2 regions of the Streptomyces sp. NPDC060035 genome follow, and region 1 is predicted to be linked to the other one. Evidence: riboswitches for the same ligand, from Rfam matches in the RefSeq annotation. Region 1 holds a riboswitch; the other holds the start of a gene.
The links. Region 1 has a riboswitch for cyclic di-AMP ahead of ACFWBQ_RS35360 (NlpC/P60 family protein). Riboswitches for the same ligand answer to the same signal wherever they lie in the genome.

Region 1 (4,329 bases):
ACTCCGCCGACGACCTTGTAGGGCAGTCCGACACGGATGAAGATCTCTTCGAAGACACGGGACTGGGCGTTCGTACGGTAGAAGACGGCGACGTCGCCCGCCTTCGCGTCCCCGGCGTCCGTCAGCCGGTCGATCTCGTCGGCGACGAACTGTGCCTCGTCGTGCTCGGTGTCGGCGACATAGCCGGTGATCCGGGTGCCGGCGCCCGCATTCGTCCAGAGGTTCTTGGGGCGGCGGCTCTCGTTGCGCTCGATGACGGCGTTGGCCGCGGACAGGATCGTCTGCGTGGAGCGGTAGTTCTGCTCCAGCATGATCGTGGTCGCGTCCGGGTAATCCTCCTCGAACTGGAGGATGTTGCGGATGGTCGCGCCGCGGAAGGCGTAGATCGACTGGTCCGCGTCACCGACGACGCACAGCTCGCCCGGGGCGTCGGCCTCGCCCGCCGGACCCACCAGCTCGCGTACGAGGGTGTACTGCGCGTGGTTGGTGTCCTGGTACTCGTCGACCATGACGTGCCGGAAGCGGCGGCGGTAGTGCTCGGCGACATCGGGGAACGCCTGGAGCAGGTGCACCGTCGTCATGATGATGTCGTCGAAGTCCAGGGCGTTGGCCTCGCGCAGCCGTGCCTGGTAGAGCGCGTAGGCCTGGGCCAGCGTCTTCTCGAACCCGTCCGCGGCCTGCCCGGCGAAGGTCTCCTCGTCGATCAGCTCGTTCTTCAGGTTCGAGACCTTCGCCGTGAACGACTTCGGGGGGTAGCGCTTCGGGTCGAGGTCCAGATCGCGGCAGACCAGCGCCATCAGCCGCTTGGAGTCGGCGGCGTCGTAGATCGAGAACGACGAGGTGAAACCGAGGAGCTTCGACTCGCGGCGCAGGATCCGCACGCACGCGCTGTGGAAGGTCATGACCCACATGGCGTTGGCGCGCGGTCCGACGAGCTGCTCGACACGTTCCTTCATCTCGCCCGCGGCCTTGTTCGTGAAGGTGATCGCGAGGATCTGCCCCGGGTGCACCCCGCGCTCGGCCAGCACATGCGCGATCCGGTGCGTCAGCACCCGGGTCTTGCCCGAGCCCGCCCCGGCGACGATGAGGAGCGGGGAACCCGCGTGCACGACGGCGGCCCGCTGCTCGGTGTTCAGCCCGTCGAGCAGCGCGGCGGAGTCGATGACGGGGCGCGGGGCGCCGTCGCGATAGTAGGCCTCGCGCGCCGGCGGGGGCCCGTCGAAGACACCCCCGAAGAGATCCTCCGGCACCGCTTCGGGTGCGTGGTCCTCGGGGGGTGGCGGGGGGCCCTCGTCCGCTTGCTGGAGGCCGGTCAGGAAACTGTCGTCAAAGAGGCTGCTCATCGCCTGACGAGTCTAGGCCGCCGCACCGACACCCCGGGGCCGCATTCCGCACGAGGACCCGATCCGTGCGCGCACGGAGACGGATCACCCACGGTGCGTAGGAATTCGGCGGCTCTTCCCGCCGCGGGACCGGGTAATCCAGAAAGGTCACGAAAATGTATCGGGCATATCGAACATCAACCTTCACAGGGACACCACGGGTTGGCTAGCGTGCTCCGACGGGTGACCCGTACCCCCTTGAGGCGAACCACGCCGCGCGGGCACCCCCGCCGAATCCGTCACTCCCGAGCGGGAGTCCGGAACCGGGGACCCACACGCAGCACCGGGGTGAATCGGTCCGTCCCGCTGGACCGTAGGGCAGCCTTCCGTTCCGCCCGAACCCGACAGCTAACCCGGTAGGCGGTCCACGGAAGGAGATGCCGGCCTTGGCGTCGCATCGCAAGCCGCGCACCCGTATGCGCACCACCACCCCTGCCGTCGGGCTCACGACGGCGGCGCTCGCCTCCGTCACCCTGCTCTCCACACAGAGCGCGACGGCCGCCCCGGCAGCGCCCAAGCCCAGCATCGAGGAAGTGCAGAAGAAGGTCGACAACCTCTACCGGCAGGCGGGAACAGCGACCCAGCAGTACAACATGGCGAAAACCGCCTCCACCCAGCAGCGCTCCAAGGTCGACGCGCTCCTCGAGGCTGCGGCCAAGCGCGCCGACAAGCTGAACGAGACGCGCCGGGAACTCGGCAACTACGCGGCCGCGCAGTACCGCAGCGGTGCGATCGCCCCCACCGCGACGTTCTTCCTCGCCGACGACCCGCAGTCCTACTTCGACCAGGACCAGCTGATGGCGCGGATGACCAGCCAGCAGCAGAAGGCGGTCGCCGACTTCCGTACGCAGCAGAGCGAGGCGGCGACCAAGCGGGTCGAGGCGACGAAGAGCCTGCAGACGCTGACCGAGTCGCAGACCACGCTGCGCACCAGCAAGCAGCAGGTACAGAGCAAGCTCGCCGAGGCACGCACGCTGCTGTCGGAGCTGACCGCCGAGGAGAAGGCGCGGCTCGCGGAGCTGGAACGCAAGAAGGAGGCGGAGGCCGAGCGCAAGGCGGAGGAGCTCGCGCGCCAGCAGGCCGCCGCCGCGAAGGCGGAGGCCGACCGGGCGGCCGAGGAGGAGGCCTCGCAGGGGGAGGCGGACACCGGAACCGGCACCGGCTCCGACAGCAGTTACGCGTCGAAGGCGGACAAGGTGCTGGCCTTCGCGCGGGACCAGATCGGCAAGCCGTACGTCTGGGGTGCGACGGGCCCGTCCTCGTACGACTGCTCCGGGCTGACGCAGGCCGCGTGGAAGGCGGCGGGCGTCGACCTGCCCCGCACGACCTGGGACCAGGTCGAGGTCGGCACCCGGGTGGCCACGGCGGACCTGAAGCCGGGGGACCTGGTCTTCTTCTACGACGACATCAGTCACGTCGGCATCTACAAGGGCGACGGGATGATGATCCACGCGCCGAAGCCGGGTGCGAACGTGCGCGAGGAATCGATCTACTACATGCCGATCTACGGCAGCGTTCGCCCCGCGTAGAAGCACCACAGACGCACGAGCGCACGGAAGCAGAGACACACAGACGCACGGGATGCCTACGGGCCCGGTAGGCACCGGGCCCGGAAGGCAGCCGGGCTCAGGTCCAGAGTGTGGCGATGAAGATATTGGCGACCGTCAGCCCGCCGACCGCCGCGAACGCACCCTTGGCGACCTTCTCCTCGTCCCGCTTCACATAGACGAGCGCCAGGATCACGACCAGGATCAGCAGTTTGATACCGATCTTGACGTTGTTCACCGGCTGGTCGTCGGCCTGGTTGAGCCCGACCAGGGCAACACCCGTGACGAGCATCGTCAGTGCACCGTGCAGCATGGCGGGCCCGAAGCGCGCGGTGCCGTCTCCCATGGCCTTCATCTGGGTGAGGAATCCGCCCAGCAGAGAGGCGATCCCGATGATGTGCAGGGCCACGAAGACATTGATGAGTACGTCCATGGCCGCAGCGTAGCCGCGGCCATACCACCGCTCGTCGGCCAGGTACTACTTCCGTACGAGTTGACGCTCGACCTGCGCGAATTGCCCGACAACAGCTGATTCTTCCGGTCACTTGCGGAGATCGAAACGTCACATTGAGGCAATAGCTGTCATTCCGACTCTTCCTCATGCCCCGGGTTTAGCGTCCCTCCCAGGTGACCGACTCTTCACCGCCGCCCCGTACCGGGCGGCACCCCGGTCGCCCCGCCAGGTTCCGGCGGCGGGCCACTCCCCCCTGTGGTGGCCCGGCGCCGGTACCGGCGGGCCCGCCGGTACCCCCCGACGGGCAGTCGAACGGAAGGACCCACGCCCCCGTGGCCGCCCAGCGCAAAGCCGCTCACCGCAAGCCCAAGCAGCGCCCGTTCACCGGACCTGCTGCCCGCACCGCAGCCGCTCTGGCCTTCGCCGGGGCGGCTACCGCGACCGCCTTCGAGGGCGCCGCCCAGGCCGAGCCCCAACTCACCCCGGCCCAGGTCAAGTCCAAGGTCGACCGGCTGTACCACGACGCCGAGGTGGCCACCGAGAAGTACAACGGCGCGAAGGAGAAGGCGACCGCCACCGCCAAGTCCCTGGACGCCCTGCGCGACGAGGCCGCCCGCAGGACGGAGCGCCTCAACGCCTCGCGCAACGCCCTCGGATCGTTCGCCGCCGCGCAGTACCGCAGCGGCGGTCTCGACCCCGCCGTCCAGCTGGCGCTCTCCTCCGACCCCGACCAGTACCTGGAGCGCGCCTCCTACCTGGACCGGGCCGGGGACCGGCAGGCCGGTGCGGTCAACGGCGTCCGCAGGCAGGTCACCGAGGTCGCCCAACTGCGCGCCCGGGCCAAGGAGGAGCTCGCCGCGCTCGCGGACCGCCAGGCCGACCTGAAGAGGCACCGGAGCGCGGTCCGCGCCAAGCTGGCCGACGCCCGCGCACTCCTGGCCACCCT
Region 2 (4,329 bases), on a different contig from region 1:
ACCATGCTGCAGGCGGCCCGGAAGGGTCTCTTCGCTCAGATGGTGGTCGTGCCCCTGCTGCAGAAGCACCGGATTCTGACGCAGGTCTCCGGCGACCATCTGGAAGTGATCAAGCTGATTCCGCCGCTGGTCATCGGCGAGCCCGAGGTGGACCGCTTTGTGGCCGCCTTCACGGCCGTCATGGACGACGCGCACAGCGGGGGCGGGCTGATGTGGGACTTCGGCAGGACGCTCGTGAAGCAGGCCGTCGCCAACCGCTGAGAAGCAGTTTGCCTCGGAGGCAAGAAATTTGCCTCCGAGGAAAGGTCCTGGCTCAATGGAACCATGAATCCTCCTGACGGAGGGGTGGCCGACGAGCTGCCCGGAATGGCGTCGCGGCTGCGCGACCTGCGCCGCAATCGGGGTCTCACCCTGGAGACCGCCGCTCGGCGGGCTGATCTCTCGCCGGCCCACCTCTCCCGGCTCGAGACGGGCGCCAGGCAGCCTTCGCTGCCCATGCTCCTCGGGCTCGCCCGCATCTACGGTACGACGGTTTCCGAGCTCCTCGGCGAGATGCCTCCCGAACGTGACGCGATCATCCGCGGCGGCCCGTTCGCCGGCGCTTCAGGTGGCACGCCGGGCGCGGCCTCGGGGGGCGCTTCGGGCGCCGTCCTGGGGGGCACCCCGAGGGGCGCTTCGGGGGGCACCTCGGGGGGCGCCGAGGCCGACGGCTGGATGTACCAGCAGGCCGGTGGCTCCGGCCGGGCGATGCAGGCACTGCGTGTCCGGGTTCCCTACGGGGTCCAGGGTGATCTCGTGCGCGTCCATCCGGGCGAGGAGTGGCTGTACGTCCTGGACGGGCGGCTGCGGCTGAGCCTGGGGGAGACCGTGCACGACCTCGGTCCGGGGGACGGCGCGCACTTCGACTCGCTCACCCCGCACCGGATCGCGGCACCCGACCGTGGGGGAGCCGAGCTGCTCTTCGTCCACACCCTGCTGCAGAGCCCCTCGGCGGAGCTGTGCCTGGGCGGCGGGACGCACCTCCGCTGACCCCGCACGCCCCGCTTATCCCTGCCGCACACCGGCTACCTCGGCCCGAGCGGTCGAAAGAGAGGACTGTCATGTCCGATTCGGAGCACTACGACCCGCTCACTCCGCGTCTGCAGAAGAACCAGGACACGCAGGAGCGGAAGATGCCCCGTGGCGTGGTCATCCGGCTCTTCGCCTACCTGGTGGCCGGCCACGTCGTCGCGGCCTTCCTCTTTCTTCTGTTCACCGTGGCGGGCAAGGGCTGACCGCCTGCGCTACGCCTCCTCGACGAGGCGCTCGCGCAGTCGCTCGCGGGTTTCGGGTGCGAGCTTCAGCCCCTCGCTGAGATAGCGGTCCGTACCGCCCCAGGTCTCCTCGATCGCGGTGAAGGCGGCTGCGAGGTACTCGGAATGCGCGCCGAAGAGCGGGTTGAGGAGCTCCATCACCTCGTCCGACATCCCCGCCGACGACGTGTCGCTGCGCCGCACCTTGTAGCGGCGATGTGCGTCGTTGGACTTGAGGTAGTCGGCCTCGACGGCCTCCTTCTCCACGCCGACGGCCAGCAGCGAGACCGCGATCGACAGGCCCGCCCGGTCCTTGCCCGCCGCGCAGTGCATCAGCGCCGGCACGCTGTCCTCGGCCAGCGCGTGCAGCACCCTGCTGTGCTCCGCGGTGCGGTCCGTGATGATCGACCGGTACGACGCGATCATGCGGACCGTCCCCTTGCCGTCGGCGAGGATCGATCGCAACTGCTGGATATTGCCGTCGCGTACCAGTCGCCAGAACTCGGCGCCGTCGGCCGGGTCGGAGAGCGGAATGCTGACATTCCGGACCCCGGGCAGTTCCACGTCGCGGCCGTCGAGCTTGTGGTCGGCGGCGTTGCGGAAGTCGAAGACCGTGTGCAGGCCGAGGCCGGCCAGGAACGCGGTGTCCGCCTCGGTGGCGTGCGCCAGATGACCGCTGCGGTAGAGGCGCCCGTACCGCACCCTGCCGCCGTCCGTGGTCGGGAGACCGCCCACGTCGCGGAAGTTGCGGACACCGGTCAGCTCGGCGTCTGTCGACGGAACCTCTGGCAGCTGCTGCGTCACAAGGACTCCTGGAGTGTCTGGCGCCGGCGCCGCTCGCCGACGGGGGCACGCCCGCGACGATACGACATGGATTCATCAGGCAATCGTCTCGGCCTCCGATGCTTTCCGGTCGGGGTGCCTGCGGGGTGGCGGGCATGACATGTCCGTATTGGTGCATTTAGCGGAACATGCCCCGCTTGCACCGGAGATGGGAGGCGGCAGGTGAGCGGGATCATATCCGTGACGGTGTGTGGCGAAACTGCCGAGAGGTAATCCATACGCCGCGCGGAAAGCCAAGATCCGTAATCCACGGAGTGTGACCGGAATTCGGAACCGGAATTGAAGCGCTCATTCCGGAACGCAATCGATGGCTTGTTCCCGGCGTCCCGACTCGCTTACGGTCACCGCAATCCGGACGGAACGCCTAATCCTGCCGCCGCCCGGAATCCGCACCGACTCACGTGTGGCAGGAGCGGGGGAACCAGGTAAGCCGCCGACCGGAGGGATCCGGAACGGCTCGGGGTTAAGTCGCGTCCAGCGCGGCCGGGCATCTCCAGTCCGAACCCGACAGCTCACCTCGCAGGCGCCGGAGAGGAATTCCCCATGCCCGCAAAGGGTAAGCACCGTCGTACGAAGGCCAACCCGATCGCCCGCGGCGTCCTCGCCGCAGGGACCGGCGGCGCCGTCCTCGCCCTGCCGCTGCTCGGCGCCACCGGTGCCCACGCCGCGGAGCAGTCCGCGCCTGCCGCCAAGCCCGCGGCCGCCGCTGCGGCGCACAACGCGCCGGCCGCCTCCGTGGCCAAGAAGCAGAGCGCCCCCAAGACCTACTCCGTGGTCTCCGGCGACTATCTCGCGAAGATCGCAGCCGACCAGAAGGTCAAGGGCGGCTGGGAGAAGCTGTACAAGGACAACCGAGAGGTCGTCGGCGGCAACCCGAGCCTGATCTTCCCGGGTATGAAGCTGACCCTCGGGGTCAAGGCAACCGGCTCCGCCACGGAGTCCGCCCCCTCCAAGGCTGCCCCCTCGAAGGCGGAGCCGGCCCCGAAGGCCTCCGCTCCGGCCGAGAAGACGTCGACGGCCGCCAACACCGCTGACTCCACCGGCGCTTCGGAGAGCAACAGCTCCGGCTACACCACTCCGGTGGCCAACGCCAGTGTCTCCACCCAGTACCGCGTCGCCGGCTCCAGCTGGTCCAGCGGCTACCACACCGGCTCCGACTTCCAGGCCGCCTCCGGCACCAGCGTCCGGTCGATCGGTCCGGGCACCGTGGTCTCCGCGGGCTCGAGCGGTGCGTACGGCAACGAGATCGTCATCAAGCACGACGACGGCATGTACTCCCAGTACGCCCACCTGTCGTCGCTCGGCGTCTCGGCAGGCCAGACCGTCACCGGCGGCCAGCAGATCGGCCTCTCCGGCTCCACCGGCAACTCCACCGGCCCGCACCTCCACTTCGAGGTCCGCACCGGCCCGAGCTACGGCTCGGACGTCGACCCGATCGCCTACCTGCGCTCGCACGGCGTCTCCATCTGACGCAGTCGGACGGCTCGGTAGTCAGCTCGAGAGGGGCGGTGCGCGGCGGCGCACCGCCCCTCTGCTTATTCCGGCTTTACCAAAACCTGACCGGGTGGTCTTTCTCACCACCCGTCAACCCCTTATTACGGTCGCGTAAGTCACATTCGAAGGTGCAGGATGTGCGCTTGTGGCAGACGATTCGAGAAACAGACAACGAGGCACCATCGGGTCGTACGCAGCGATTGGCGACAGCTTCACCGAGGGAGTCGGAGACCCCGGCCCCGACGGGACGCTCCTCGGCTGGGCGGACCGGTTCGCGGTCATCCTGGCGGACCAGCTCCTTGTCCCCGATGCAGCGGCCGGCCCCGCGGACGACCCGCACGGGAACTTCCGGTACGCCAATCTCGCCGTACGCGGACGCCTCCTCGACCAGATAGTCGAGGAACAGGTCCCCCGCGCCAAGGAGCTTGCACCGGATCTGGTGAGCTTCTGCGCGGGCGGCAACGACATCATCCGGCCCGGCACCGACCCGGACGACGTGGCCGAACGTTTCGAGCGCGCGGTCGCCGACCTGACCCGGTCGGTCGGCACCGTCATGATCACCACCGGCTTCGACACCCGTGGTGTTCCCGTGCTCCGGCACCTTCGGGGCAAGATCGCCACATACACCGCCCACGTACGGTCCATCGCCGACCGCTACGACTGTCCGGTCCTGGACCTGTGGTCGCTCCGCTCCGTGCAG

Region 2: it holds a riboswitch for cyclic di-AMP, as region 1 does, so the genes downstream of both, ACFWBQ_RS00385 (peptidoglycan DD-metalloendopeptidase family protein) here and ACFWBQ_RS35360 (NlpC/P60 family protein) in region 1, are expected to answer to the same signal.

What each region holds. Positions count from the first base shown of each region.
Region 1 covers NZ_JBHWVO010000040.1:15,867-20,195, forward strand. Annotated here, with positions in the region: gene pcrA (DNA helicase PcrA) at 1-1,343, opposite strand, end outside; cyclic di-AMP (ydaO/yuaA leader) riboswitch at 1,601-1,761, shown strand; gene ACFWBQ_RS35360 (NlpC/P60 family protein) at 1,760-2,911, shown strand; gene ACFWBQ_RS35365 (hypothetical protein) at 3,009-3,362, opposite strand; gene ACFWBQ_RS35370 (NlpC/P60 family protein) at 3,716-4,329, shown strand, end outside.
Region 2 covers NZ_JBHWVO010000001.1:78,262-82,590, reverse strand. Annotated here, with positions in the region: gene ACFWBQ_RS00405 (aspartate aminotransferase family protein) at 1-261, shown strand, start outside; gene ACFWBQ_RS00400 (helix-turn-helix domain-containing protein) at 325-1,029, shown strand; gene ACFWBQ_RS00395 (DUF6126 family protein) at 1,101-1,274, shown strand; gene ACFWBQ_RS00390 (tyrosine-protein phosphatase) at 1,284-2,096, opposite strand; cyclic di-AMP (ydaO/yuaA leader) riboswitch at 2,516-2,674, shown strand; gene ACFWBQ_RS00385 (peptidoglycan DD-metalloendopeptidase family protein) at 2,679-3,605, shown strand; gene ACFWBQ_RS00380 (SGNH/GDSL hydrolase family protein) at 3,775-4,329, shown strand, end outside.